4 regions of the Pseudomonas spartinae genome follow, and region 1 is predicted to be linked to each of the others. Evidence: predicted binding sites of a transcription regulator. Region 1 holds the regulator's gene; each other region holds the start of a gene.
What was found. The regulator FliA, encoded in region 1, starts transcription of late flagellar genes. The targets are predictions, from matches to a motif close to CTAAAGTTTNNNNNNNNNNNGCCGNTAA.
Positions count from the first base shown of each region.

Region 1 (7,003 bases):
TGCAGCACAGCCTGGCCTTCTCCGATGCGGGCAAGGTCTACACCCTGCTGACCATCGGTGACGGTCTGGTAGCGCAGATTCCCTCCCTGTTGCTGTCCACGGCGGCAGCGGTGATGGTGACCCGCGTATCCACCTCCGAGGACATGGGCGCGCAGGTCAATCGGCAGATGTTCGCCTCGCCCCGTGCGCTGGCCGTGGCGGCGGCGATCATGATCGCCATGGGCCTGGTGCCGGGCATGCCGCACTTTTCCTTCATCGGCCTGGGTCTGATCGCTGCGGGTGGCGCGTACTGGATCGCCCACCGCCAGCGCAAGATCAAGGAAGAAGAGGTCAAGGAAGTCCAGCGTCAACAGGAGCTGCTGCCGGCGCAGAAGGCTCAGGAGGTCAAGGAGCTGGGCTGGGATGACGTGACTCCGGTGGATATGGTCGGCCTGGAAGTGGGGTATCGGCTGATCCCGCTGGTCGATCGCAACCAGGGTGGCCAACTGCTGGCGCGGATCAAGGGGGTGCGCAAGAAGCTCTCGCAGGAAATGGGTTTCCTCATGCCTTCGGTGCATATCCGCGACAACCTCGATCTGGCGCCCAATGCCTATCGTTTGACGCTGATGGGCGTCAGCGTCGCCGAGGCAGAGGTCTATCCGGATCGTGAGCTGGCGATCAACCCCGGTCAGGTGTTCGGTCCGCTCAATGGTATCGCCGCCAAGGATCCGGCGTTCGGCCTGGAAGCGGTATGGATCGATCCCAGTCAGCGCGATCAGGCGCAATCGCTGGGCTACACCGTGGTCGACGCCAGCACCGTGGTCGCCACTCATCTCAATCAGATCCTGCACAAGCATGCTCACGAGCTGCTGGGGCACGAGGAAGTGCAGCAACTGTTGCAATTGCTGGCCAAGAGCTCGCCCAAACTGGCCGAGGAGCTGGTGCCGGGGCTGGTGTCGCTGTCGACCTTGCTCAAGGTATTGCAGGCGTTGCTGCAGGAGCAGGTGCCGGTGCGCGACATCCGTACCATTGCCGAGGCGATCGCCAACGTCGCGCCAAAGAGTCAAGATCCCGCCGCCATGGTCGCTGCCGTTCGCGTTTCGCTGGCCCGCGCCATCGTGCAAAGCGTTGTGGGACTAGAGCCGGAGCTGCCTGTGATCACCCTTGAGCCAAGGTTGGAACAGATATTGCTGAACAGTCTTCAGAAGGCCGGTCAGGGCAGTGAGGATGGCATCCTCCTCGAACCTGGCATGGCCGAGAAGCTGCAGCGTTCCCTGGTGGAAGCGGCGCAGCGCCAGGAAATGCTCGGCAAGCCGGTGATTCTGCTGGTGGCCGGACCGGTCCGGGCGATGCTCTCGCGCTTCGCGCGGCTGGCGGTGCCCAGCATGCATGTGCTGGCGTACCAGGAAATTCCGGACAACAAGCAGGTCACCATAGTCGCTACGGTTGGCCAGAACTGAGGTAAAGGGTCATGCAGGTCAAACGCTTCTTCGCCGCCGATATGCGGACCGCCATGAAACTGGTGCGTGACGAGTTGGGTGCCGACGCCTCGATCATCGGCAATCGCCGTGTCGCCGGTGGCGTCGAGTTGACTGCTGCGCTGGACTACCAGGCGCCGGCGCCGGTGCGTGCGAATCCCGCGCTGGAGGCCGAGTTGCGCAAGACCCAGGCGCGTATTGCCAACGCCCAGGCCGAGCTGACCACGCGTGCCGAACAGGATGGCGGCAAGGATCGTCAACTGTTCGCCAACGAATCGCTGCTGGCACCCGAGCTGCTGGCAACGCCGGTCAAACCGCAGCGCCCGGTCGAAGCCGCAGCGCCTGCCACGCCCGCAGTCGATCCACGGGCGCTGGATGCCATGCGTTTCGAACTGCACGGCCTGCGCGAGCTGATTGAGGTGCAACTGGGCTCCATCGCCTGGGGGCAACTGCAAACTCGTCGTCCGCAACAGGCCAATCTGTGGCGTCGTCTGCAACGCATGGGCTTGTCCGCCGAACTGTCGCAGGCGCTGCTGAGCAAGGTGGCTGGCGTTGCCGAGCCGCGTCAGGCCTGGCGCATGCTGCTGGCGCATCTGGCGCATGCGATCAAGACGCCCAAGGTCGAGCCACTGGAGGAGGGCGGTGTCATCGCTCTGGTCGGCCCGGCTGGCATGGGCAAAACCACCACGCTGGCCAAGCTGGCTGCACGCTACGTGCTTAAGTACGGCTCGCAACAGGTCGCTCTGGTCAGTATGGACAGCTTCCGCATCGGTGCGCAGGAGCAACTCAAGACCCTCGGGCGTATCCTCGGTGTATCGGTGACCCAGGTCGATCCGGGGCAGTCTCTGCTGCAATCCCTGGCGCCGCTAGCCAAGAAACGCGTGGTGCTGGTCGATACCGCCGGCTTGCCGGGCAACGATCCCGCCTTGCGCCTGCAACTGGAAAGTCTGGCTTCGGCGCGCATCAAGGCAAAAAATTATCTGGTACTGGCTGCAACAAGTCAGAGCCAAGTGCTCAAGGCGGCCTACCATAGTTACAAGCGTTGTGGCCTTTCAGGCTGCATACTGACGAAACTGGACGAGGCCGCGAGCCTGGGCGAGGTTTTAGGCCTGGCTATAGGCCAGCAACTGCCGGTAGCCTATGTGACAGACGGACCGCGGATTCCGGACAATCTGCAGGTGCCGCGCAGCCATCAGCTGGTGAGCCGGGCAGTAGGTTTGCAGGCCGCCGAGGAGCCAAGTGAAGATGCCATGGCGCAGATGTTCGCCGGCCTCTATCACAACCCGACGCAGCGAGCCGGCTGAAGCGGCGATAATGTTGCACCCTCTCGCGCAGGTTGTGTGGGAGTGAACGGCCTGACGGCCAAGTCGAAGTTAGACAAGGTGTAAAGAGAACATGGGTATGCATCCCGTACAGGTGATTGCGGTGACTGGCGGCAAGGGTGGCGTCGGTAAGACCAACGTGTCGGTCAATCTGTCCATGGCCCTGGCCGATCTCGGTCGCCGGGTAATGCTGATGGACGCCGACCTTGGTCTGGCCAACGTCGACGTTCTGTTGGGGTTGACGCCCAAGCGCACGCTGGCCGATGTGATCGCCGGCGAGTGCGATCTGCGTGACGTGCTGTTGCAAGGGCCGGGCGGTGTCCGCATCGTGCCGGCAGCCTCCGGCACGCAGAGTATGGTCAGCCTGACGCCAATGCAGCACGCCGGCTTGATCCAGGCGTTCAGCGATATCAGCGAGAATCTCGACGTGCTGGTGATCGATACCGCGGCAGGTATCGGCGACGCGGTAGTGAGCTTCGTTCGCGCCGCGCAGGAAATCCTCGTGGTGGTGTGCGACGAGCCCACTTCAATCACCGACGCCTACGCGCTGATCAAGCTGCTCAACCGTGATCACGGCATCAGTCGCTTTCGCGTGTTGGCCAACATGGCCCACAGTCCGCAGGAAGGTCGCAATCTCTTTGCTAAGCTGACCAAGGTGACGGATCGCTTCCTCGATGTTGCTCTGCAGTATGTCGGTGCCGTGCCCTATGACGAGTGCGTGCGCAAAGCCGTACAGAAGCAGCGTGCTGTGTATGAAGCCTTCCCTCGCTCCAAGTGCGCTCTGGCGTTCAAGGCGATAGCTCAGAAGGTTGACACCTGGCCGCTGCCGGCCAATCCCCGTGGCCATCTGGAGTTTTTCGTCGAGCGTCTGGTGCAGCAACCGACTGCAGACTCGGCCGTATGACAGCAGCCTCTGGACTTCGTATGTACAACAAGGCTCAGGCGCAGGATTCCCAGCATCAGCTGATCGAGCGCTACGCGCCTCTGGTCAAGCGTATCGCCTACCACCTGCTGGCCCGCTTGCCGGCCAGCGTGCAGGTCGACGATCTGATTCAGGCCGGCATGATCGGCCTGCTCGAAGCCTCGCGCAAATACGACTCCAGCAAGGGTGCCAGCTTTGAAACGTTCGCCGGTATTCGCATTCGCGGCTCCATGCTCGACGAGGTGCGCAAGGGTGACTGGGCGCCTCGTTCGGTACACCGCAACAGCCGGATGGTCAGCGATGCGATTCGCGCCGTAGAGGCGAGAACCGGACGTGACGCTAAAGATCACGAGGTTGCGGCCGAACTCCAATTGAGTCTGGAGGATTACTACGGCATTCTTGGCGACACTTTGGGCAGCCGCCTGTTCAGCTTCGACGACCTGGTGCAGGACGGCGAGCACGGCGGGTTGCACGAAGACGCCGGGCACACCCACCTCGAACCTTCGCGGGACCTCGAAGACGAACGTTTCCAGACGGCTTTGGCCAATGCCATTGCCGGTTTGCCGGAGCGTGAACGCCTCGTGCTGGCGCTGTATTACGATGAAGAACTGAACTTGAAAGAAATCGGTGAAGTGCTGGGGGTTAGCGAGTCACGTGTGAGCCAGTTGCACAGCCAATGCGCAGCGCGTCTGCGTTCACGGTTGAGCGAATGGCGCGCTGGCTGAAGGCGACGTACTCGCAGGCGGAAGCGGTTTCACGATTAAAGGACGTAGTTGCAAGCGCAATACGTTTGGGACTGTACGGAGGTCGACTTGGACAAGAACATGAAAATCCTCATCGTTGACGATTTCTCGACGATGCGACGGATCATCAAGAACCTCTTGCGGGATTTGGGTTTCACCAACACCGCGGAAGCCGATGACGGCACCTCGGCGCTGCCGATGCTGCAGAGCGGCAGCTTCGACTTTCTGGTGACCGACTGGAACATGCCGGGCATGACCGGTATCGACCTGCTGCGTGCCGTGCGTGCCGATGAGCGCCTCAAGCATCTGCCAGTGCTGATGGTGACCGCTGAAGCCAAGCGCGATCAGATCATCGAGGCGGCTCAGGCCGGCGTGAATGGTTATGTGGTCAAACCCTTCACTGCCCAGGTGCTGAAGGAAAAGATCGAGAAGATCTTCGAGCGGGTCAACGGCTGATGTCAGCCGCGAGGGTGCTATGGAACACGATGATTCCACGATGGGCGATCTTGAGTCGTCCCTGAAAACCAATGCCCGTGAGCTGGTTGATAGCCTCGAAAAAGGTAACTTCGGCAACGCGGTGCAACTGATCAACGAGCTCAACAAGGTTCGTGATCGAGGTCTTTATCACGAGGTCGGCAAACTGACCCGTGAGCTGCACAACGCTATTGTCAATTTTCAGCTCGACCCGCGCATGCCGCATGCTCAGGAGCTGTCGCAGATCGCCGACGCGACCGAGCGCCTCAACTACGTCGTAACCATGACCGAGAAGGCTGCCAACCGGACCATGGATCTGGTCGAGCAGAGCGCGCCGCTGGTCAATGACCTGAGCGACGAGGCGCAGAGCCTGGGCGTCGAATGGGGTCGCTTCATGCGCCGTGAAATCGGTGCCGATGGTTTCCGTGAACTGGCCAAGCGCGTCGAGCTGTTTCTCGCCCGTAGCGAACGAGATGGCGCCAAGCTGTCCGGCCACCTCAACGACATTCTGCTGGCGCAGGATTACCAGGACCTTACCGGTCAGGTGATCAAGCGTGTCACCCAACTGGTGACCGAAGTGGAAAGCAACCTGCTCAAGCTGATGCTCATGGCCAGCCAGGTCGACCGTTTTGCCGGTATTCAGCACGATCACGAAGAGCTGCGCACCGAACAGGAAAAATTAAAAGAGCCATCGCGGGGTGAAGGTCCACAGATTCATGCCGATAAGCGTGATGACGTCGCCTCCAGCCAGGACGATGTAGATGACCTGCTGTCCAGCCTAGGGTTCTAAGGAGCACACAATATGAGCTTCGGCGCCGATGAAGAGATCCTCCAGGATTTTCTGGTAGAGGCCGGCGAGATTCTCGAACAGTTGTCCGAACAATTAGTCGAGCTGGAAAGCCGACCGGACGACATGAACCTGCTCAACGCCATCTTCCGCGGTTTCCATACCGTGAAGGGCGGAGCGGGTTTCCTCCAGCTCAACGAGCTGGTTGAATGCTGCCATATCGCCGAAAACGTCTTCGACATCCTGCGCAAGGGTGAGCGTCGCGTCGACTCGGAACTGATGGATGTGGTGCTCGAGGCTCTTGATGCTGTCAATGGCATGTTCGGCGAGGTGCGTGAGCGCCGCGAGCCGACGCCTGCCACGCCGGAGCTGCTGGCCGCACTGGCGCGCCTGGCTGAACCGGCAGGTGCCGAGCCGGCGCCTGCGCCGGTACAGCAGGCCGAGCCTGAGCCGGAACCAGAGCCCGCGTCCGTTGCCGCGCCTGTCGCGTCTGGCGACATCACCGATAGCGAATTCGAGCAACTGCTCGACGCGCTGGGTGAGGCCCCGGCGACCAATGCGAGCCCTGAACCCAGTGCTGGTGGCGACGAGATCACCGACGACGAGTTCGAATCGCTGCTCGATCAGCTACATGGCAAGGGGCAGTTCGCCGGTACGGTCGAGCCCCCTGTCGCTGCGCCAGTGGCCTCGGCTCCGGCAGCCGCGCCGGCAGGCGATGACATCACCGACGACGAGTTCGAAGCGCTGCTCGACCAGTTGCATGGCAAAGGTCAGTTCTCCGCTGCGGCCGAAGCGGCAGCGCCAGTCGCTGCTGTTGCCGCCGCACCAGCTCCGGCTGGTGACGAGATCACCGACGACGAATTCGAATCCTTGCTCGATCAGTTGCACGGCAAGGGCAAGTTCGTGCCGCCTAGCGAGCCGACGCCTGCGCCTGCAGCCGCTGAAAAACCGCTTGCCACACCCAAGGCCGCTGCGCCGGCAGCCAAGCCTGCTGCGGCCAAGTCTGAGCCTGCACCTGCGCCTGCCCGTGCTCCTGCCGCATCGGCTCCGGCCGCTGACAAGGCACCTGCCGCGAGCGAAGCGGAAACCACCGTACGGGTCGATACCGCACGTCTCGACGAAATCATGAACATGGTCGGCGAGCTGGTGCTGGTGCGTAACCGTCTGGTGCGCCTGGGGCTCAATAGCGGCGACGAAGCCATGTCCAAGGCGGTGTCGAACCTCGATGTGGTCACGGCGGATCTGCAGACCTCAGTGATGAAGACCCGCATGCAGCCGATCAAGAAGGTCTTCGGCCG
Region 1 covers NZ_CBDAMB010000005.1:292,333-299,335, forward strand. The annotation lists gene flhA (flagellar biosynthesis protein FlhA) at 1-1,439, shown strand, start outside; gene flhF (flagellar biosynthesis GTPase FlhF) at 1,451-2,761, shown strand; gene fleN (flagellar synthesis regulator FleN) at 2,853-3,683, shown strand; gene fliA (RNA polymerase sigma factor FliA) at 3,680-4,426, shown strand; gene ACN8M7_RS14050 (chemotaxis response regulator CheY) at 4,526-4,900, shown strand; gene ACN8M7_RS14055 (protein phosphatase CheZ) at 4,920-5,708, shown strand; gene ACN8M7_RS14060 (chemotaxis protein CheA) at 5,721-7,003, shown strand, end outside.

Region 2 (7,003 bases), on a different contig from region 1:
ACTGGCTTGGCCAGGCCGGGGATATCTGATCGTCGACGCGTTCAGCGTTCGATGGGGGTATCGGGCAGGTTGCCCCACTCGGACCAGGAGCCTGCGTAAGCCTTCACGCGCGGATAACCGAGCGCCTTGGCGACCACGTAGCTGAAGCCGGAGCGGCGGTGCGTCTGGCAGTGGGTGATCACTTCCTTGTCGGGCGTGATGCCCAGGCCTTGCAGAACGTCGGCGATGTCGGTGCGGATGCGCATGCCGCGCTGTGGGTCCATGCCGGCCGTCCACTCGAAGTGGGTGGCGCCGGGGATATGCCCGCCACGTGCCGAGCTGAGTTTTTCGCCGCGGTACTCATCTGTGCCGCGCACGTCCCAGATGGCCATGTCGCTCTGCCCCAGGCGCGACTCTATGTAGTCGCGGGTTGCTGTGGGGGCATCGCTCAGCATCAGTTGCACTTCGCTGCGGGTGACGTTGGGCACTTCCTGGCTCAGCTCGAGACCGTCGCCGACCCAGGCCTGCAAGCCGCCGTTGAGGAAGTGGTAGCGCTGATGACCGATCACGTCGAGCAGCCAGATGAAACGACCGGCCCAGGGGCCGCCTTCGTCGTCGTAGACCACATATGTGGCGTCCGGGCGGTGACCGATGTCGGCGAACAGCGCCTCCAGCTTGGGGCGCTCGGGACACAGGCCGGGAGCCGGCGGCTGGCCCAGCTGCGTGCGCTTGGCATCGACCCAGCGCGCGCCGGGGATATGGCCCGCTGCGTAGCGTGCTGCGCCGCTCAGGTCGAGCAGGATCAGATCGCTGGCGTCCAGGCGTTCGGCCAGCTCGGCCGGCTCGATCACCAGGGGCAGGTTGTCGAAGGCGGACATGACGGCCTCCTCGTATGAAAAGAGGTCGATTGTAGCGGAAACAGGTCGCTTCAGCGCCCGCGTCTGGAAAAGCTGCCGAGCGCGCGTTCGATGCACTGCACGGTCTTGCCGAAAGCTTGCAGGCTCAGGTCGTTGAGCGGCTGGCCGCCCTGGTCCGCGACTACCAGCATCACCACCCGGCCATTGCTGGCCAGCGAGCGCAGCAGCAGGTGCTCGCTGGGAAACAGTGCCTTGAGGTTGCCCGGCAGCAGCGCCGAGAACTGCGCCACGTTGCCGGGTGTCAGGCGCAACTGACCCGGCGCGCTGAGCAGGCGCTTCAAGACCTGGCTCTGTGCCGGGTCGAGGCTGAGGTTGGCTGCTCTGGCCTCCAGGCCGGCCTGCTGCTGGGTTTGCAGGCGGGTGTGCTGGCGATCGGCAAGCAGCAGCAGTACGCGCTTCAGGCCGCACGCCTGCAAGGCGTCGCGGGCGCAGCCAGTCAGCTGCGGCACGTTGGCGAAAACACTGGGCTCGGCGAGCAGGCGTGCACAGTGCTGACGCCAGGTGGCGAGGTCATCGCGTTTGGGTGGCGCCGCGACGTTCGCGGCTGGCGTCAGGCGGTGGGCGTCCCAAGGCCAGATCAGCGCCTGCGCCGGGTGCCAGAGTGTAGGGTCATGAATCAGGCGTGCGCTGCTCACGGCGTGCTGGTGCACTTCCTGCTGCAGCTCGTTCAGGGGTATCTGCAGATACAGTCCGGTCAAGCGCTGCCAGCGCAGGCTGTGTGCGCTGTTCCAGGCCTGGTGCGCCGATACCGCGAGGCCGTTGGCCAGCAGCACGCAGTTGCCCGGATGAGTGAGCCAGTGTCGCAAGGGCGTGTCGGCGTCGAGCATCTGCTGTTGATGCAGGGGATGTTCGTTGTCGCGGGCGATGTGCAACGCCTTGACCAGTTGGCGTCGATCTCGCTCCAGCAAACGGTAGCTGCGTACGATCCATTCGGGCAGGCGCCAGCGCTCGGCCAGTTTGACGCACAGCTGAATCAGGCTGACGCCGAGCAATTCCTTTTCGACCACGGCAGGGCGCTCGCCCTTGAGCAGTACGCGCTGCTCCCAGGCTTCGAAGAGCTGAGGATGAGCGCACAGCAGCGGCCAGATAGGGGAGAGAAACAGCAGGCTGCAGCCGTGCAATTCATTCCACAAGCGCGCCAGGCGTGCGCCGAACAGGCCGCGAGCCTGTTGGCTGGCGTGCTGGCTGATCAGCAGGATCTGCTTGAATGCCAGAGGTATGTCACTTTCTGGCAGGGCCGGCGCTTGGTTGAGCAGGGCTTCGCAGCGGCTCAGGCCCAGACGCGAAAGGGCGGTCTCGACGCTTTCAGCGGGGTCGCTGAGGCTGTTGTTCGACTGGTTGGCTTCACGCAGTACCTGCAAGGCAAAGGAGGGACTTGCCTCTATCGCCTCGGCAATTTCGCGCCAGGTCCGGCGGCTGTCGGCGAGGATGCGACGCAGACGCAAATGCTGCTGCTGCTCGATTGGCAGTGGCAATTTGCCCAGTTGTTGTACCCAGGCATCTAGCGTGCGCGGCAGGGACTTTGACGTCGACATATTGGCTCGAGTCGAAACTGGCTTTTGACCATAACTGGCTATAGTCTGGCGTATAAGCTCCGATAATTAGAAGGGTTGTTTTTAATAACCCACCCTCTTGGCTCTTCAAGCGTTTCTTTCATGGCAAAAATCATAGGCATCATCGTCGTTTTCGGCTGCGTATTCGGTGGGTTCGTGCTATCGGGCGGTCATCTGATGGCACTGGTCCACCCTTTCGAAGTATTGATCATCGGCGGCGCGGCGCTCGGGGCATTTCTGCAGGCCAACCCTGGCAGCATGTTCATGACGGTGTTCAAGAAGTCGCTGAGCATGTTCGGCAGCCGCTTCACACACGCCTATTACCTCGAAGTGCTCAAGCTGCTGTACGAGATTCTCAACAAGAGCCGCCGTGAGGGCATGATGGCCATCGAGGCGGACGTCGAGGACCCCAACGCCAGCCCGATCTTCAGCAAGTACCCTGGCGTGCTCAAGGATGCGCGGATGACGGCGTTCATCTGCGACTACCTGCGCATCATGTCCTCAGGCAATATGGCGCCGCACGAGCTGGAGGGCCTGTTCGACATGGAGCTGGCCAGCCTCAAGGAGGAAGTGGAGCACCCTGCCCACGCAGTGGCCAAGGTCGCCGACGGCATGCCGGCCATGGGTATCGTGGCGGCGGTACTGGGTATCGTGATCACCATGTCGATTCTTGCCGAGGCCGACAACGCGCAGATCGGCGAGAAAGTGGGTACGGCGCTGGTCGGTACCTTCCTCGGTATTCTCGCTTCCTACGGTTTCTTCGGTCCGCTTTCGGGGGCCCTGGAGCATGACGCCAAGGAAGAGTTGAACCTTTACGAGGCGATCAAGGCGACGCTGGTCGCATCCGCTTCCGGCATGCCGCCGACTCTGGCTGTCGAGTTCGGGCGCAAGGTACTGTACCCAGCGCATCGCCCGAGCTTCAGCGAGCTCGAGCAGGCCATGCGCGGCAACTAAGCCATGGAAAATAACCAACCCATCATCGTCAAGCGGGTCAAGAAGACCGCTGGCGGGCACCATGGCGGTGCCTGGAAGATCGCCTTTGCCGACTTCGCAACCGCCATGATGGCGTTCTTCCTGGTGATGTGGCTGATGTCCTCGGCTACGCCTGAGCAGAAACGCGCGATTTCCGGTTACTTCCAGGACCCTATCGGTTTTACCGAAAGTGCCAGTCCCTATGCCATCGACCTCGGCGGCACGCCGACGCCGGCTCCCGAGCGGACGCTCAATCCGGACGTTTCCGAGACGCCGGAAAGCCAGCCGGACGAGACGGGAGTCAGTACCGACCAGGTCGAAACCCTGGCCGAGAAAATGGAGCAGGAGCGTCTGGAGCTGCTGCTGCAGGAGTTGCAGAACAAGGTCGAGGAAAACCCCGAGCTGCAGCGTTTCAAGGACCAGATTCTGTTCGAGATCACCCAGGATGGCCTGCGCATCCAGATCATGGACGCCGAGAACCGGCCCATGTTCGCCCTCGGCAGTGCTGATCTTCAGCCCTATTTCGAAGACATCCTGCTGGCCATGGCCGACACCATTCGGGCGGTACCGAACAAGATCAGCGTCAGCGGTCATACCGATGCCAAGCCTTTCGCGGGGCGCGGCGATTTCGGCAACTGGGAGCTGTCCTCCAATCGCGCGAATGCCGCGCGGCGAACCCTGGTGGCGGGTGGGTATCCGGACGAGCAGGTGGCGCGAGTGGTCGGTTATGCCTCGTCGGCCCTGTTTGATCGCGAGGATCCGTTCAATCCCGTCAACCGGCGCATCGATATCGTCGTGCTGACCAAGAAGGCGCAGCGCGCGATCGAGGGCGAGCAGGGTGCGGGTACGGAGCCGTCAGCTCAAGAACCGACGCCCGCCGGTACTGCACCTGCGCAGCCGGCCGACGCACTGCCGGCCGATCAACTGCGTGAGCGGTTGAATATCTTCGAGAATGGCAACAGCCCGCTCGAGCAACTGAACAATCAGTAATCGTCTTGCGGCAGGCTGGCGAGAATGTGCCGGTAGCTGGCCATGCGCTGAGGCTGCACGCGGCCGTCCTCCAGGGCTTGCAGCAGGGCGCAGCCGGGCTCGCGGTCGTGCTTGCAGTCGCGAAAACGGCAACGCCCGAGCAGGTCGTGGAATTCGATGAAGCCGGCTTCCACGTCATCGCGGCTGACATGGCCCAGGCCGAATTCGCGGATGCCGGGGGAGTCGATCAGCTGACCGCCGCCAGGGAAATGGAACAGGCGCGCGGTGGTGGTGGTGTGCGTGCCCTTGCCGGTCAACTCCGACAGTGCGCCGACTCGGGTATCAACCCCAGGCAGCAGGCTGTTGACCAGGGATGACTTGCCCACCCCGGACTGGCCGACGAAGACGCTGACGTGGCCGTCGAGGCGCTTCTTCAACTGCTCCATGCCATCGCCCTGATGGGCCGAGACCTCCAGCAGCGGGTAGCCCAGCTGGCGATAGACCGCGAGCAGCGCATCCAGCGCCACCTTGTTCTGCTCGTCGATGAGGTCGGCCTTGTTCAGTAGCAGCAGGGGGCTAATGCCGGCATGCTCGGCGGCGACCAGGTAGCGATCGATCAGGTTGGCGTGCGGTTCGGGCAGGGGCGCGAAAACGATGACGATCAGGTCGACGTTGGCAGCCACCGGCTTGAGCTGGCCGCGCATGTCGGGGCGGCACAGTTCGCTGTTTCTCGGCAGCTGCGCGACGATGACGCCGTCACCCTGATTGCCGGGGCGCCAGACCACCTGGTCGCCGGTGACCAACGCCGGTAGGTTGGCGCGCAGGTGGCAGCGAAAGATCTGGCCGGCCGACTCGCCCTGCAAACCCTCGATCTCCACTTGCACACCGAAGTGCGCAATGACCAGGCCGGTCTGTTCCGGGCCCAGGTCTCCGCCTTCCAGTGCTTCCACCGCCCGCGATTCGCGTTTGGCGGCGCGAGCGGCGCGTTCGCCCTGAATCTTTTCGATACGCCAGCTCTGGCGGCGGTTGAGTTGGCGTTTGGCCATGGAGTTTCCGGGGGGTAGTGGAGTGTTGATCGCGGCGAGTTTAGCATGAGCGCTCGGTGGCCATTCGGCTGTCAGGAGCAGAGGCTGGCAATGATGACAGGCGGGGAGGGGGCGGTGCTGCGGCTGCCGCTGCTGCGTGCTCTTTTGGCGCAGGGATTGGCCATTGCGCTGGTGGTGGTGCTGGTCTATCTGTTGGCCTTGCTGCCCTGGCGCATGTCGCTGTTTTCGGTGGCCCTGCTGCAGGGCGTGCTGGCCGCCGGCATCGGTTGGCGCCTGGGGCTGTCGCGTTGGTGGTTGTGGATAAACCTGGCATTTCTGCCGGCGCTGCTGATGCTGCAGCGCGTCGATTTGCCGGCCTGGCTGTTCCTGCTGGGATTCGTGCTGCTGCTTCTGGTCAACTGGAACAGCTGGCGCGAGCAGGTGCCGCTTTACTTGAGTGGGCGCAAGGCGCAGCAACGTCTGCAGCAGTGCTTGAGCGAGCTTGAGCCGCCGCTGCGTTTCGTCGATCTCGGCTGTGGCACCGCAGGCACCTTGCTGCGGCTGGCTCGGCAGTTCCCGCGCGGGCAGTTCGTAGGAGTCGAGACGGCGCCGCTGCTTTTCGTGCTCGCCTGGTTGCGCTGCCTGTTGCAGGAAAACTGCAGTATTCGCTATCGCAGTATCTGGCGGCTCGATTTGCGGTCTTTCGATGTCGTTTACTGCTTTCTCTCGCCTGCGCCGATGCCTCGCCTCTGGGCCAAGGCGCAGGCTGAGATGACTGCCGGCAGCTGGCTGATCAGTAATACCTTCGAGATTCCCGGGGCGCCGGCCGACCGGCAGCTGGAGGTCAACCAAGGACGGCAGACCTCGCTGTTTCTCTGGCAGATCAGGGGAGCGGATATCCGCTAGACTTGGCGCCTGAGTCTAGGAGCAGCCAACCATGCAAAACCCCAACAACCTGATCTGGATCGACCTGGAAATGACCGGCCTGGAGCCGGAGCGCGACGTGATCATCGAGATGGCCACCATCGTCACCGATAGCGAGCTGAACGTGCTGGCCGAGGGGCCGGTCATCGCCATCCATCAGAGCGACGAGACACTGGCCGGCATGGATGAGTGGAACACTCGCACCCATGGCCAGAGTGGCCTGACCCAGCGTGTGCGTGACAGTCGGATCGACGCCGCTACGGCCGAGGCGCAGACCATCGCTTTTCTCGAACAGTGGGTGCCGAAGGGCAAGTCGCCGATCTGCGGCAACAGCATCGGTCAGGATCGTCGCTTCCTCTACAAGTACATGCCGGCGCTGGAAGCCTACTTCCACTACCGCTATCTGGACGTGTCGACGCTGAAGATTCTGGCGGGGATGTGGGCGCCCGAGGTCAAGGACAGCTTCGAGAAAACCGGCACGCACCAGGCGCTGGATGACATTCGCGAGTCCATTGCCGAGCTGCGCCACTACCGTAAGCACTTCCTCAAGGTCTGAGTCGGCCCGTCCTGTAGGGCGTAGCGGGCGATTCCCTCGCCGGTTGCAGCTGGGTTAGAGCGCGCCATGCCGATCCAGCGCCCACTCGACATGCTCGCGCACCAGTTC
Region 2 covers NZ_CBDAMB010000001.1:608,152-615,154, reverse strand. The annotation lists gene ACN8M7_RS02850 (rhodanese-like domain-containing protein) at 42-857, opposite strand; gene ACN8M7_RS02845 (HDOD domain-containing protein) at 908-2,431, opposite strand; gene motA (flagellar motor stator protein MotA) at 2,552-3,403, shown strand; gene motB (flagellar motor protein MotB) at 3,407-4,411, shown strand; gene rsgA (small ribosomal subunit biogenesis GTPase RsgA) at 4,405-5,436, opposite strand; gene ACN8M7_RS02825 (class I SAM-dependent methyltransferase) at 5,527-6,321, shown strand; gene orn (oligoribonuclease) at 6,353-6,895, shown strand; gene queG (tRNA epoxyqueuosine(34) reductase QueG) at 6,950-7,003, opposite strand, start outside.
Region 2: a site for FliA is predicted at 2,470-2,497, ahead of motA (flagellar motor stator protein MotA). Genes of this name have one in related genera too.

Region 3 (7,003 bases), on a different contig from region 1:
TCACCGGCGTGCTGTAGCCCGCTTGTGAAATAGGCTTCTGCGGTGCTTCGTTACCTGGCGCGTGCTTCTGATTCGGATCCGGAATGGCACGTGCCATGGCCTGTGGAAGGGCCATGGCAGAGGCCAGCGCAATGATCAGTGGCAAACGCATGGCAGTGCTCCTGGCTCAGATTGCCACGCCACGGATGATCGAGACCGTGCAGTGGTAAATGTGCGACTTGGCCGCGAGGCACCAGTTGACGTCGTTGTTGTTGAACGGTCGATACAGCGGTTCCTCACTGTCGTTGCGGGTACAGGCGCATTGGGCACAGCTGTGCTTACCGCAGCAGTCGTTGTAGGAAATGATGTAGTCCTTGCCGTCCGCCGGGTTGCGGCAGGTGCCGATCCAGGTCACCTGAGAGGCTTCGGTGCCCGGTGGGCAGGAGGTGACGGAGCCGCCGCAGCAGCTGCAGAGGAAACCGTCGATGGAGCAGTAGCGCCAGTAGTCGCAGCTATTGGGGTCGCCCGGATCACCGGCCTGCGGGTTTTCGGCGGCCAGGGCCTTGCTGGTGCGGTCGATGGGCAGCAGCACGGGCAGGGCGGCGCCGGCCACCATCATTGAGCCGAGGCGACCGAGGAAGTTACGCCGCGAGGTGGTGTCGGCCACGTGGCGAGTGGAGCGTTCGAACAAGCGATCTAGCAATTTCATGTCAGGGCTCCCTGGCTCAGTGGTTGTGCGCGCCGTGGGCGTGCTGGCTGTTGTGCAGGTACTGCTGGAGGGTGGCGCTGCCCAGGTGCTCGGTCTCGAACAGGCTGTCGAGGTGCTCGCGGGAGTTGACCAGGCCCTTGGCGCGCAGCACGCCGGCGTTATCGATCAGGGCGGCGTAGGGCAGCTTGCCGATCTGGTAGGTCATGCCCACTTCCGGGCCGACCACGTAGGTGGCGTCTTCGAGCTTGTGCTCGGCGATCAGCGCCTTCTGCGCGTCCATGTCACCGTCGCTGACGTAGATCACGTCGAGGCGATGAGCCTGTTCCTTGGCGATGGATTTGATCGACGGCAGCAACGACTTGCAGATCGGGCAGGTGGGCGAGAGGAAGAACAGCAACTGCGCCTTCTCGCCGGCATAGCCGAAGTTCACCGGGCGACCACTGCGGTCGGCAGCCGTCACTTGCGGGGCGGGCTCGTTGACGGCCACGCCCTTGTCGACCATCAGCGCGCCGGCGGGCGCCAGGCGGCCATGCAGCACGCCGATCTGGCGTACCAGGCCCATGACGGCGAAGGCCAGAGCGATCAGCAGGCACCACAGCAGAATGTTAGAAACGATCAGAGCTTCCATGATTCACCTTCCGATGAGTTTGAGCAGACGGGGACCGTTGGCCAGCAGGCCTTCGGCGGTGGCGTAGATGAGCAAGGCCACGGCACTGGCGGCGATGACGACGAAAGCGTCGAACAGGCCCAGGCTGCGGCTCAGTGGCGGCAGGCTCGCAACCAGCGCCAGACCTACCAGAACGGCATTGCGTGCCAGCAGCACCGGGCGGATTGGCTGAGCTTGCTCCGGGCCCGAGCAGCCGCAGTCGATATCGCGCCGGCCGCGCCACAGGTTGATGGCGATGGCCAGCGCGTAACTGGCCAGCAGTGCGGCGGCGCCGAGTGCCGCCAGGTGGCGAGTGGCCGGAACCAGCAGAGCGAAAGCCAGGGTGGCCTCGATCCAGGGCAGTGTCCGGGAAACCGGACGTACCAGGGCCGAAGGCAGCAACTGGTAATCCTCCAGCTGATTGGCGAAGCGGGCTGGCGCACGCAACTTGTGGGTCGCGGCGCTGGCCAGGATCACCGTCACGGTGAGCGCGGCGGTGATGATGAAGATCGGATCAGGTTGCATGGGGGCACCTCACCAGTGGCTGAGGATCTGAGTCGCGGTCTTTTGGATACCTTCCATGGTGCCGGTATGTTTGCCACTTTTCAGATCGAAGACTTCCAGGCCGCCGCTGATGTTGGTGCCGAGCAGCAGGGGCTTGTCGTCGTTGGTGGCGTTCAGGCTCCAGATCGGGTTGGGCGCCTCCAGTGTGCCGACACGTTTGTGCGTCTTGAGGTCGAAGGCCCAGATGACCGTGCTCGGGTCTTCCCATTTCATCGGCTCATGGGCGTCGTGCATCAACACGTAGAGACGATTGAGCTTGGGTGCCACGGTGATCAGTTGCCAGCCGCCCGGCGCCCAGCCAGCCTTCTTGTCGGCGGCGTCGGTCACCAGTTCCCAGGCTGGCAGAATCTTCGGCTTGTCGCCGGAGAAGTCCACGCCGCGCACGGTGCCGGTGGTGCTGACGAAGTAGTAGGTGTCGCCTACCGCGTAGGCGCGCTCCACCAGCTTCTCGGCGTTGGGGTCGAAGAAGGCGGTATTGCTGCGGGCGATCTCCTTGCCTTCGTCGTTCAGTGTCACTACCTGCAGGTTGCCATCACCGCAGAGGGCGGCGAAGCGGCGCTTGCCGACCGGGTAGTTGAGCACGCAGCCGGGCATCGCGATCTCGCCCGCAACGACCTTGGCCTTGCTATCCACCACGGTCACCGAGGTGGACGGGGTGAAGTTGAAGACGTAGACGAAGCGGTCATCGCTGCTGGTGCCCAGGGAATAGCGCTGGGTCAGAGCCTGGATGCGTTTGCTGGGGATCACCACCTCCCAGTCCGGGGACAGAGTGCTGGTATTCCAGGCGGTGAGCACGTCGGTGCGTGTGCCACGTGTGCCACGTGAATAGAACAAGTCGGCGGAGTACAGGTACTTGCCATCCCGACTCAAGGTCGAGGGCGCGGCGAAGCCGGTGCTGACCATCCCGAGCATTTTCTTCTTGTCCGGGTCGACGACAACCACACGACCGGTCACGAAGTTATCGAACTCGACATCGACGATATAGGCGCGATGAGGCTCGGGGGGGAAAGGGAGGGTGGTCTGTCCTATACCTAGGTCAGCCGGTAACTCGGCGTGGGCATTTCCCAGGCCGATGAGCGTGATGCTCATTGCAAGCGAGGCGTGGGTGAGGATCCTGTTTATTCGCATAGGGGGGCTCCCTGATTTTTTGAATGGATCACGACGGCGAAGTGGGGCCGCTAGTTTTCAGTATGCTGCTGGCCCTCTTTTCGAGTTTTAGTGTCCGTGCCATTCACTTGCGCGCTTGTGCCAAGACTCCAGCTCCAAGGCGCGCTCAGTCACCTGCCCAGGCCAGTGGGGCTTTACTGGCGCAACGGGGGCATTGCAGCCCCCGTTGGTTTCCGCCTGAAATCAGGATGTCAGGTTCCATCCATTCTAGTCGCGCTCAGGTGCGGAACTGTTGCATCAGTTCCTGCTGGTGGTTGGCCAGTTCGTTGAGTTGCTGACTGACATGAGCCGACTGCTCGGCCTGACCGGACAGGGACTCGGTGACGTTGCGGATCGCCTCGACATTGCGGTTGATTTCCTCGGCCACGCTGCTTTGTTCCTCGGCGGCGCTGGCGATCTGCAGGTTCATCTCGGTAATGAGGTTGACGGCCTTGTCGATGCGCTCCAGCGCGGCCACGGCCTGTTGCACCTGGCTGACGTTGCGCTGCGCCTGGCCGTGGCTGGCTTGCATGCTCTGACTGACTTCATGGGTGCCGTTCTGCAGGTTTTCGATGACCTGGCGGATCTCTTCTACCGAGTCTTGCGTGCGTTTGGCCAGGTTGCGTACTTCATCGGCGACCACCGCGAAGCCGCGGCCGGCCTCACCGGCACGGGCCGCTTCGATGGCGGCGTTGAGGGCCAGCAGGTTGGTCTGCCCGGCGATCGAGAGAATCACCTCCAGCACCGAACCGATCTGTTCGCTGCTTTGCGCCAGGTTCTGCAACTGCAGCATGCCCTCGCTCATTTCCCGGGCCTGGGCCTGAATCGCTTCGGTGGTCTGGATGATCACCCCCAGTCCTTCGCGACTGGCCAGGTCGGCATTACGCGCCGCCTCGGCTGCCTGCGCCGCGCTCTGCGCCGAGGTGTTGGCCGTGGCGGACATCTCGTGCAGGGCGGTGGCGACCTGGTCGATCTCGCGAAACTGTTGCTGCATGCCTTCGCTGGTCTGGTGCGCGATCTGTGCCGATTGGTCGGCGGTTTTGCGGGCATCGCGCACCGAGCCTTGAACCTTGGCAATCACTGGCTGCAGCTTGTCCAGGAAGCGATTGAAGGCCAGGGCCAGCCGGCCGAGTTCATCGTTGCGCGCGTAGCTCAGACGGCGGGTCAGGTCGCCCTCACCGTCGGCGATGTCTTCCAGCATCCCTGCCAGGCGCAGCAGTGGGCGAGTGATCCCGCGTGCGGCCAGCCAGATGATCACCACACCCAGCAGCGCCGCGGCCAGGCCCAGGGCGAACTCCAGGATAGAGCGCTGCACCAGCTCCTGTTCCATGCGCACCTTCATGGCTTCGGCAGGCGCCTGAAGAACCTGCTCGGGGACTTCCAGCAGCACGCCCCAGGGCTTGCTGCCGGTCACCGGGATCAGAGGTTGAAGCACGCCGAGACGGCCATTCAGCGAGAGGGTCTGCGGTTGGTTCTTGGCCAGTGCGGAAAACACTTCGCTCGCCTGGTCTGGCAGCACCTCCTGCAAGGTCTTTCCCAGCTGTGCAGCATCCCGGCTATGGGCGGCCAGCAGGCCGGAGGGACTGATGATGCTGACCGATCCGTGGCCTTCGTACAATTCGCTGCTGGCGGTCAGGGCGTCCTGCTGCAGGCTGTCGAGGCTGATGTCGAGGCCGATCACTGCCACGACCTTGCCGTTCTCCAACAGCGGAAAGGCGATGCTGGTGACCAGTCTTCGGGTGCCTGATGAGTCGTCGAAATAGGGCTCCAGCAGGCAGAGTTGGCCGCTATCTCGCGGGCATGTGAAGAACGCGTTGAACGGTGCGCCGCTCGGGCCGGGGGAGGTATCGGCCAAAAGCGACTCGTCGCCCATTATGGGCTGCAGCTCTCCGGGTTTGGCCTGCAGCCAGTAGAGGGCGAATCGCCCCGCATCGTTGCTGCCCAGATCGTTCTGCCCGCGGAACTGGCCGTCCTGGCCATCGAGGGCGTCGGGCTGGAAGATAAGAAACAGGCCGAGCAGCTCCGGGCGCTGTTCCAGGGCCTTGCGCAGCTCGCTGGTCAGCCGGCTGCGCAGTTGCTCGGCGGGCATCTCGCCCTGTGCTGCCAGCTCGCGCAGGTACATCAGGTGCCGTGCCAGGCCCAGGCCGTATTCGTGAGTGCGAGTGAAGGTACGCTGGATGCGCAGCGCCTGTGCCTGACCCTGCGCCTGCAGGTTCAGGCGCGCGGCCTCGGCGAGCATCTCCGAGCTGGACTCCTTGACTCGTTCAGTGCTGGCGCGTGTCTCATAAAGAGACAAACCCACCAGCATGGCCACTATCAGAATCAGGCAAAAGCTGACTAGCAGGGTGATCTTGCTTTGGATGCTCAAATTGGTTCCGGGCATTTTGGAGCGCTCCGCAAGAGCGCGGGGCGTAAGCGCCCCGCATACAGTCAGAATTGAGTGACGAACACCAGTTGGCTATAGAGGTTGCGGTTGTCGTTGCCGAGCTGGGTACCACCCTGGTTTGCCTGGCGGTCCGGTTGGTACAGGCCCACCACCGGCATCACGATCAGGTTGTCGCTGACGGCCCACTCCGCATAGAAATCTAGTTCACGTCCGTCGAAATTACCCAGGCTGCGGTCCAGGGTCTTGAAGTCGAACCAGAGGGCGCCGATGCTGAGGTTCTCCAGCGGCGACACCTTGACGGCCACGTGATGGACCTGGGTATTGCTGTTGAATGGCCCGGAGTAGTTGGCCGCGACTTCGCCCTGGAACCAGGTGCCATAGCCCCGGCTGAAACCGAAGAACAGCGGGTCGTAGCCTTCCGAGAAGCGGCTGTAGCGGTAGTTTACGCTGGGGCTCCAGGCCACGTCGGAAAAGGTCCAGCCGGCTTCCAGGTACCAGGCGTCTTCCTTGCCGCCGCTCTTCCTGTCCTGCCAGGCATATTCGCCGGAGAGGAACAGGTCTTTGACCCCTGCATTGCCCTGGCCGCGCACGCTGTAGGTCTTCATGCCGTCACGTCCGAGTTGCGCGGGCGAGGCGTACTGCTTGTCGATATCGCGAATATCGATCACGGTCAGGCCCAGGGTACCAGCGTCGGAAACATGCTCCAGGGTGCCCACCAGCATTTCCGGCTTGGCCTGGGCACGGTTGTCCGACTTGAGCCACATCAGGTCGCCACGCAGGCCCTGGTTGCCGCCCAGGCGCAACACGGCGGTCTGGTCGAAGGCCTTGCGCGCCGCCAGCCAGTAGGCGCCGCCACGGTCGTACTCGCCATCGGCCAGGCCGTTGCCCAGGTTCAGGGCGTCGCCATTGATCAGGAAACCATCGCCGACGCGGACGTTCTGGCGGCCGAAAGACAGATCCACGCCGTCTTCGCCGAGGGCCTCGAAGAGGTTGCCCGAACGCCAGCCCAGGTAGGCGTCCTCGATCTTGGTGGTGCGCTCGGAGCCGTCGGTGAAACCGGCGGCATCACCGTCGCCCCAGGTGCCCGAACTCAGCAGGTTGAAGGCGCCGTAGCCGGTTCCCGAACCGGCCAGGCCCTGGTCGAAGCTGATGCCGTACTTCACGTAGCCTTCACGCCAGGAGGACGAGCCCGCGTTCTTGCTGCCGCTGGTGGCGTAGTTTTCCCGGCTGTGGAACAGGCCGAAGGCGGCTTCGAGGTTGGCGTTCAGATGAGTGTCATCGTCCGCATATAGCTCGTAGGCGCTGGCTTGAGTCGCGGTGCCGATCAGAAGGGCGAGAGAGGAGAGTCGTAGTAGACGGGACGTGTGCATGGCGGCTTCCTTTTTTTCTTAGTATGAGTGGAGGTGTGTGGCTCTGACTCGATACTAAGACGTTGTGAAGAACCCACCTTGTGCGTCTTTGCCAAGGACTTGATCCTCTGTGCCAGATTAGCCTAGCAGGGCGTGGGTGAGAGCATGGCGAGCCTGCTCGATTGAGGGTGCGCGCGATGCAGAAACCGGCCCGAGGGCCGGTT
Region 3 covers NZ_CBDAMB010000002.1:269,661-276,663, reverse strand. The annotation lists gene ACN8M7_RS05110 (cytochrome C) at 1-151, opposite strand, end outside; gene ACN8M7_RS05105 (methylamine dehydrogenase light chain) at 167-688, opposite strand; gene mauD (methylamine dehydrogenase accessory protein MauD) at 705-1,316, opposite strand; gene ACN8M7_RS05095 (MauE/DoxX family redox-associated membrane protein) at 1,320-1,859, opposite strand; gene ACN8M7_RS05090 (amine dehydrogenase large subunit) at 1,869-3,026, opposite strand; gene ACN8M7_RS05085 (methyl-accepting chemotaxis protein) at 3,283-4,038, opposite strand; partial or broken gene ACN8M7_RS05080 (methyl-accepting chemotaxis protein) at 4,141-5,133, opposite strand; gene ACN8M7_RS05075 (alginate export family protein) at 5,475-6,800, opposite strand.
Region 3: a site for FliA is predicted at 4,085-4,112, ahead of ACN8M7_RS05085 (methyl-accepting chemotaxis protein). Genes of this name have one in related genera too.

Region 4 (7,003 bases), 170 kb from region 1:
TTGGATATTCGCGTCCACCCCAACTCAACCTTGTATCGCCGTCCTGAAGTGAAGCCGGCAGTTGCCCGCGGCGATATTCAGATGGGTGATGTGTTCATGTCCGTGCTGGGCAGCGAGGATCCGATCTACGAGCTCGACAGCCTGCCTTTTCTCGCCACCGACTACGAGCAGGCTCGCAAGCTGTGGGCGTTGAGCCGTGCGGCGGTGGAGCGGCGCCTGCTTGCTGATGGCGTGCGTCTGCTTTACGCGGTGCCCTGGCCGGCGCAGAGCCTGTTCAGCAATCGCCCGCTGCGGGCTATCGAGGATGTTCGTGACCTGCGCTTTCGCAGCTACAACCCGACCATTTCGCGTCTGGCCCATCTGCTCCATGCGCAGCCGACGACCATCAACACCGAGGATGTACCGCAGGCGTTTCGCGATGGCCAGGTGGACATCATGCTCACTTCCAGCGCGACAGGCATGGACCTGCGCGCCTGGGACTTCGTCTCGCATTTCTACGATGTGCGCGCCTTCATTCCGAAAAACATCGTCATCGTCAACGAGCGTGCTTTCCAACGATTACCCAAGGCTCAGCAACATGCACTGCTGCATGCCGCTGAGCGCGCCGAGCGGGCCGGGTGGGAATTGTCCTGGGCGTTGACCGGTTATCAGACGCGGATGCTCGCCAGGCGTGGCATGACCGTGGTGCAGGACATCGAGCCGCAACTGCACCGGGGGCTGAGCGAGGTGGGGCAGCAGCTCACCGAGGAATGGCTGGCGCGTGCAGGCAAGGATCATGCGCAAATCATCGAAGCTTATCTCGACGCACAGCCACGTTAGCGCGCCTGTGCCAATGCCCACTCGGCACAGCGCCGAGCGGGTATTCGCTTTACTCAGGCCAGGCGGAACTGCCTGGCGCTGCGCCCCAGTGCGTCGACCTGGGACGACAACCCTTCGGTGTGGCCATCCAGGGCGTGGCGCAGATCCTTGCTCTGGCCCGTGTGCAGGTTGATGGTTTCCATCTTGTCGGCGATGTCCTCAGTGGTGGTGGACACTTCCTCGATGGCCACCACAACCTGGTTCATCTCGCCGGTCAGCCGCTCCATCGCCGAGGTGATGGAGGTGATCGCATCCGCCACCTGGGCGGCATGTCGCTCGCTGTCGGCGGCCAGGTTCAGGCCGTTGCTCATCAGCTGATGCATGTGCCGGGTCTGTTGCTGGAACTCGCCGACGATGGCGCTGATGTCGGTGGTTGCCGAGACGGTCTTCTGTGCCAGCGAACGCACTTCATCGGCCACTACCGAGAAACCGCGACCAGCATCGCCGGCGCGCGCCGCCTCGATGGCCGCGTTGAGCGCGAGCAGGTTGGTCTGATCGGCGAGGCTGTTGATCACATCGACGATGCCATTGACCCGCGCGCTGCTCTGGCCGAGGGCATCGACCTGGCTGTGGGTGTCCTGAATCAACTGCGCCAGGAGACTCATGCTGTCGACGCTGGCGGCGATCACTTCGCCGCCGTTACGCGCGGCATCGTAGGCGCTGGAGGTGGCGGTGCCGACTTGCGCTGTGCGCTGCGCCATGTCGTTGAGGGTGGCGCTGATCTGGTGCGAGGCCGAGGCAGCCTGCTCGGTCTGCATTTCCACTTGGTTACTGTTGTCACCCAACTGCTGCATGGCGTCGCCCAGGTGACTATGCAGGCGGCTCAGCTCGCCATTGGCACGCACCACCTCGGCAACGATACCGCCGATGCCCTGGATCATGCGGTTGGCGGCATCGGCCAGCTGGTTGAATTCGTCGCGCGGGTTGCTACCCACGGGCAACTTGCCGGTGAGATCGCCGGAGGCCACCTGGCTGAGCAACTGAATGACGTTGCGCAGGCGTGTGACCAGGGTGCGTGACGCTTGCAGCAGGGTGAAGCAGAGCAGGGCGGCGACGGCGAGGAAACTCAGGCCCATGATCCACAGTGCCGACAGGCGGGCCTGTTCGGCTTCCTGCGTACGGCGCAGCAGCAGGCCGCCTTGCAGGGCTTGCGCCTGCTCTTCGACGCGCGTCTGCAGCTGTTCGCCGAGCTCACGCAAACGCTGATTGGTCGCGTTGATACGCTCGATGTTGTCATGGATATCGGTGAACGCCTGGGCATAGCCCTGCACGTTCTTGCCGATCGGCGTGTCCTGCCATTCGAGATCCGCGATCTGCTCCTGCAGCTTGCCGATTGCCGTCAGGGCAATCTGGGCGAAGGCTGGATCGAAAGTCGACAGGTAGTCACGCTGGCTGCTCAGGGCGCTGCTGATGAAGGGTTTGATCAGATCGAAGCTGATCGCCTCCAGCGCCTTGCCTTTCTCGGTCAGCGTTTTGCGTTGGCCTTCGAAGGGCGTCAGGCCCAGCGCCTGGTTCAGGCTCAGCCACTGGCGCTGTTGCGCCAGTTCCTCCAGCAGTACGGCCTGGATCTGCCGGGCGTGTTGCACGGTCGCGTCATCGTCCAACGCTTGAGCTTGTGTTAACAGATGTCCGACAAGTTCTTGCAGTTCATCGAGGCCGTTGCCGAATGCGCCCTGCAGGTCAGGCGTGATCTGCTGGCGCAGTGCGTTCTGTTGCCACCAGTGGTTCATCAGCTGGGTACTCGCGCTGGCATAGGCAGCGGCCCGCTCCCTTGCCTGTAATGCGCTGCTGACGCTATGGCTGGCCCACAGAGAGGCGGCCGCCATGAGCATCAGGCTGATCAGGGTAAGCGCGACAAGGGCGCGGAATTTTTGTTGCCAGGACAGTAAAAAGCTCACGATAACGCCTCGCCATCTTCTTCGGGATGATGCTCAGGAATCGGCAAGTTGTCATACAACTTGATTAAAAGTCTATGGTCTTCTTGCTTTCCGAGAAATGCGAACGGGGCCGCAAGGGCCCCGTCATCGGTTTAATGCTTACCAAAGCGGCAGGGTGTAGCTGAGAATCAGGCGATTCTCGTCGAGATCGTTGCCGAAGTTGGAGCGAACGGTGGCGTTACGCCATTTCAGCCCCAGGTTCTTCAGCGGACCGTCCTGGACCACGTAGGCGATATCGGTATTGCGTTCCCATTCCTTGCCTTCGCTGCTGCGACCGGCGACCTCGACGTTGTCGCCGGAAATGTAGCGGGTCATGAAGGTCAGGCCGGGGATCCCGATGCTGGCGAAGTTGTAGTCGTAGCGCACCTGCCAGGAGCGTTCTTCGACGTTGGCGAAGTCGTTGATCTGCACGAAGTTGACCAGGAACGGGTCGCTGCTGGCGATGTACGGGAACGGATCGTCACCGCTCATGCGCTGGTAGCCGGCGCCGAAGGCATGGCCGCCCAGGCTGTAGGTGAACATGGCGCCGAAGGCCTTGTTGTCGAGGTCGCGGAAGTTGCCGTCCTCGCGGCTTTGCGAGTAACGCAGGTCGGTCTTGAGCGACTGGCCATCGCCCAGTGGCAGCACATGTAACAGGGTGCCGTAGTACTGCTGGTAGATATCCTCGAGGGTGCCGTAATGCAGGCCGGCGGTCAGCTGCGGGGTGATCTTGTACTCGCCGCCGCCGAACATGAAGGAGTCGCTGCTGCCGCCGATGCGGTTGCCGGTCATCTCGGTGTAGTCGGTGGAGCTGTTGGCCTTGATGCGGTTGATCTTGCCGCCCTGCAGGGTCAGGTTGTCGACTTCCTGCACGTTGAGCAGGGCGCCCTGGAAGGTCTGCGGCAACAGGCGCGAGTCGTTGGCCGAGACGATCGGGCTGCGGAACTGCAGAGCGCCGACTTTCAGCGTGCTGTTGGACAGCTTCACCTTGCCGGTCAGGGCGAGCTTGGAATATTCATCTTGCGAGCCGCCTGAGCGGTCGGCCGGCAGCAGGCCGCTGCCGGCGGTGCCGTCACCAGAGTCGAGTTTCAGGCCGAGCATCCCCAATGCATCGATACCGAAACCAACGGTGCCCTCGGTATAGCCCGATTCCATGCGCAGCAGAAAGCCCTGCGCCCACTCCTCGGCCTTGTCACGGGCGCCGCTCTGGCGGAAATCGCGGTTGAAGTAGAAGTTACGCATCTCGACGCTGGCCTTGCTGTCGTCGATGAGGTCGGCCAGTGCCAGCGTCGGCATGGCGCTGCCGAGCAGCAGCGCAGAGGCCAATGGGTAAGAGGTTTTCATGGTTGCAGTGTCTCCTGTTGGGAGCGCGCAGCGGCGAGAGCGGCTGCTTGGCAGAGCGCGTTTTGAATGATGTTGTTGTGGTCTGCGCAGAGCGCGGCGCCATTCTTCAAAGCGTTGTTCGGCGGCGTCCAACGAGAAAAAACAGGGGGCCAGCGATAGGAAAATTCATCGGCTGCGCGAAAAACCTCTGGCATACAACCTGCTACGCCTGAGGCTGCGTGGGCGCTGCAAATCGGCCCCTTATGAGAACATTGCGAAGAGGCGTTACGGCATGAATCTGAGATTTCTCGAGACCTTCGTTTGGGTGGCGCGGCTCAAGAGCTTCCGCCTGACAGCCGAGAAGCTGTTCAGCACCCAGGCCTCCATTTCCAGCCGTATTGCCGCGCTCGAGGATGAACTCGGTACCCGTCTTTTTCTGCGCGACTCCAAAGGTGTGTCATTGACGCCGGAAGGGCAGAAGGTGCTCGAATACGCCGAGCGCATGATCGACACCATGCAGGCCTTGAAGCAGTCGATCAGCGATACCGGCAACATTCAGGGACGCATTCGCGTCGGCGCGATGGATACCGTCATTCACACCTGGTTGAGTCCGTTCGTAACACGAGTGATGGAGCGCTACCCTGCGGTGGAGATCGAGCTGACCGCCGACACTGCGCGCAACCTCAACGAGCAACTGCTCAAGGGCTATCTGGATATCGTGTTCCAGACCGACATGGTCAACGGCGACAGCGTGCGCAATCTGGAACTGGCCGCATTTCCGGTGCGCTGGATCGTGCCGACCGGTTCGCTGTATCACCGCCGCTACGCCTCGATGGAGGAGCTGGCACGCGAGCGCATCATCACCTTCTCGAAGAACTCGCGGCCGCATCAGGACATTCTCAACTTGCTGCATGCTGGCAGCGTCAGCGCGCCGCGCATCAATTGCGTCAACTCCATCGCCGCGATGACGCGTCTGATCCGCGACGGTTTCGGTATCGGCGCGCTGCCGCCAGCGCTGGTGCATGACGAGCTCAAGCAGGGGTTGCTGACCACGCTCGACGAGGTGCCGGAGCCGCCGCCCTTGCCGGTGGTCGCCACCTGGCGCACGGGCGTGGGCCTGGAACTCAGTGAAGACATCATTGCCCTGGCCTGCGAGGCGCTGGACGTCTATGCCGAGGAGATGGGCGAGGCATGCATGGCACGGGTCGCGCCAACGCCGGAACAGCAAAGCGCCTGATCGCCGTTGCGCAACAGCCTGCGGACCCGTCAAGGGTGCCCGCTGCTGGTGCATTCGCCACTGGAATGCACCTATTCATCCCATAACGATTTCTGATCATGTGCCTCCGGTTTTTCTAGTTGGACAGGGTCGGGCGATGCGCTGAGACTCGAAATCGTCTTCCAGCCGCGCCTTGCGGCGCACAAACAAGAATGAACAGGAGAGCACCATGAAGAGCATCGCATCGCGTTTCGCCATGACCGCTTTGGCTTGTGCACTGGGCTTTGGCGCCCAGGCTGCCGAGCGTTGGAACATGACCGCCGAGAATCCCGACGGCAACTTCATCACCACCGTGGCCAAGGAATTCGCGCAGGACGTGGAAAAAACCAGTAACGGCGAGCTGCAGATCCGCGTGCACGGCAACTCGGTGCTGTTCAAGCGTCCTGAGGTCAAGCGTGCCGTACAGACCGGCCAGGTGCAGGTGGGTGACGTGCTGATGTCGGTGCTGGGCAATGAAGATCCGATCTTCGAAATCGACAGCGTGCCGTTTCTGGTGCGCAACTACGAGCAGGCTCAGGCTCTGTGGGATGCGAGTCGTCCTGCCGTCGAGGCGCGCCTGGCCAAGCAGGGCATCAAGCTGCTGTACGCCATGCCCTGGTCGCCGCAAAGCATCTTCACCAAGACGCCGATCTCCAGCATGGACGACTTCAAGGGCATGAAATTCCGTGCCTATAACCCGGCCACCTCGCGTATGACTGAGCTGATGGGCGCAGTGCCGACTGTGATCCAGACCGGTGAAATCGCGCAGGCCTTCAGCACCGGCATGATCAACGGCATGCTTACTTCGCCGACCACCGGTGTGGATTCCCAGGCCTGGGACTTCTCTTCCTATTACTACGACGTCAAGGCCTTCATTCCGAAGAACTTCGTCATTGTCAACGCCCGTGCCTTTGCCCGCCTGCCGGAGGCGACCCAGAAGGCGGTGCTGGATGCTGCCAAGCGTGCCGAACAGCGCGGTTGGGCGATTGCCCAGGAGAAGACTGGTGAGCTGGTCAAGATCTTGGCCGACAACGGCATGCAGGTATCCGAACAGGCGCCGGCGGCGGTAGAGAGCGGTTTCGCGCAGATCGGCCAGACCATGACCGAGGAGTGGCTCAAGCGCGCCGGCGCCGATGGCAAGGCGATCCTTGATAGCTACCAGCATTGATTCTGCTGCCCGCCGCCGTCCTGGCGGCGGGCTTTTCTGTGGCTTGCCCAGGGAGCCCGATGTTCATGACCCCACTGCACAAGCTCTACACCCTGTCCGGATGGTTGTCCGGTGTGTTTCTCGTCCTGATCTGCCTGCTCGTCGTGGCACAGATCGTCGCTCGCCAATTGGGCACCATGGTGCCTGCTGCCGATGAGTTCGCCGCCTACGCGATGGCCGCATCGGGCTTTCTCGCCTTGCCCTATGCACTGCAGCGCGGCGCGCACATCCGCGTGGAACTGATGCTGCGTCTGCTGCCCGCTGGCGGGCGCCGCGTGGTCGATGTGCTGGCCACGCTGGTGGGCCTGGCGATAGCCGCTTACATGGCCTGGTACTGCGCGTTGTTCGTGCTGGAGTCTTACGAGTTCAAGGAAGTGTCGTCCGGTCTGTTGCCGATTCCCATGTGGTTGCCGCAGCTGCCGATGTTGTTCGGCACGTTGATTC
Region 4 covers NZ_CBDAMB010000005.1:124,298-131,300, forward strand. The annotation lists gene ACN8M7_RS13405 (TRAP transporter substrate-binding protein) at 1-819, shown strand, start outside; gene ACN8M7_RS13410 (methyl-accepting chemotaxis protein) at 873-2,756, opposite strand; gene ACN8M7_RS13415 (OprD family porin) at 2,895-4,118, opposite strand; gene ACN8M7_RS13420 (LysR family transcriptional regulator) at 4,390-5,334, shown strand; gene ACN8M7_RS13425 (TRAP transporter substrate-binding protein) at 5,543-6,520, shown strand; gene ACN8M7_RS13430 (TRAP transporter small permease) at 6,586-7,003, shown strand, end outside.
Region 4: a site for FliA is predicted at 2,794-2,821, ahead of ACN8M7_RS13410 (methyl-accepting chemotaxis protein). Genes of this name have one in related genera too.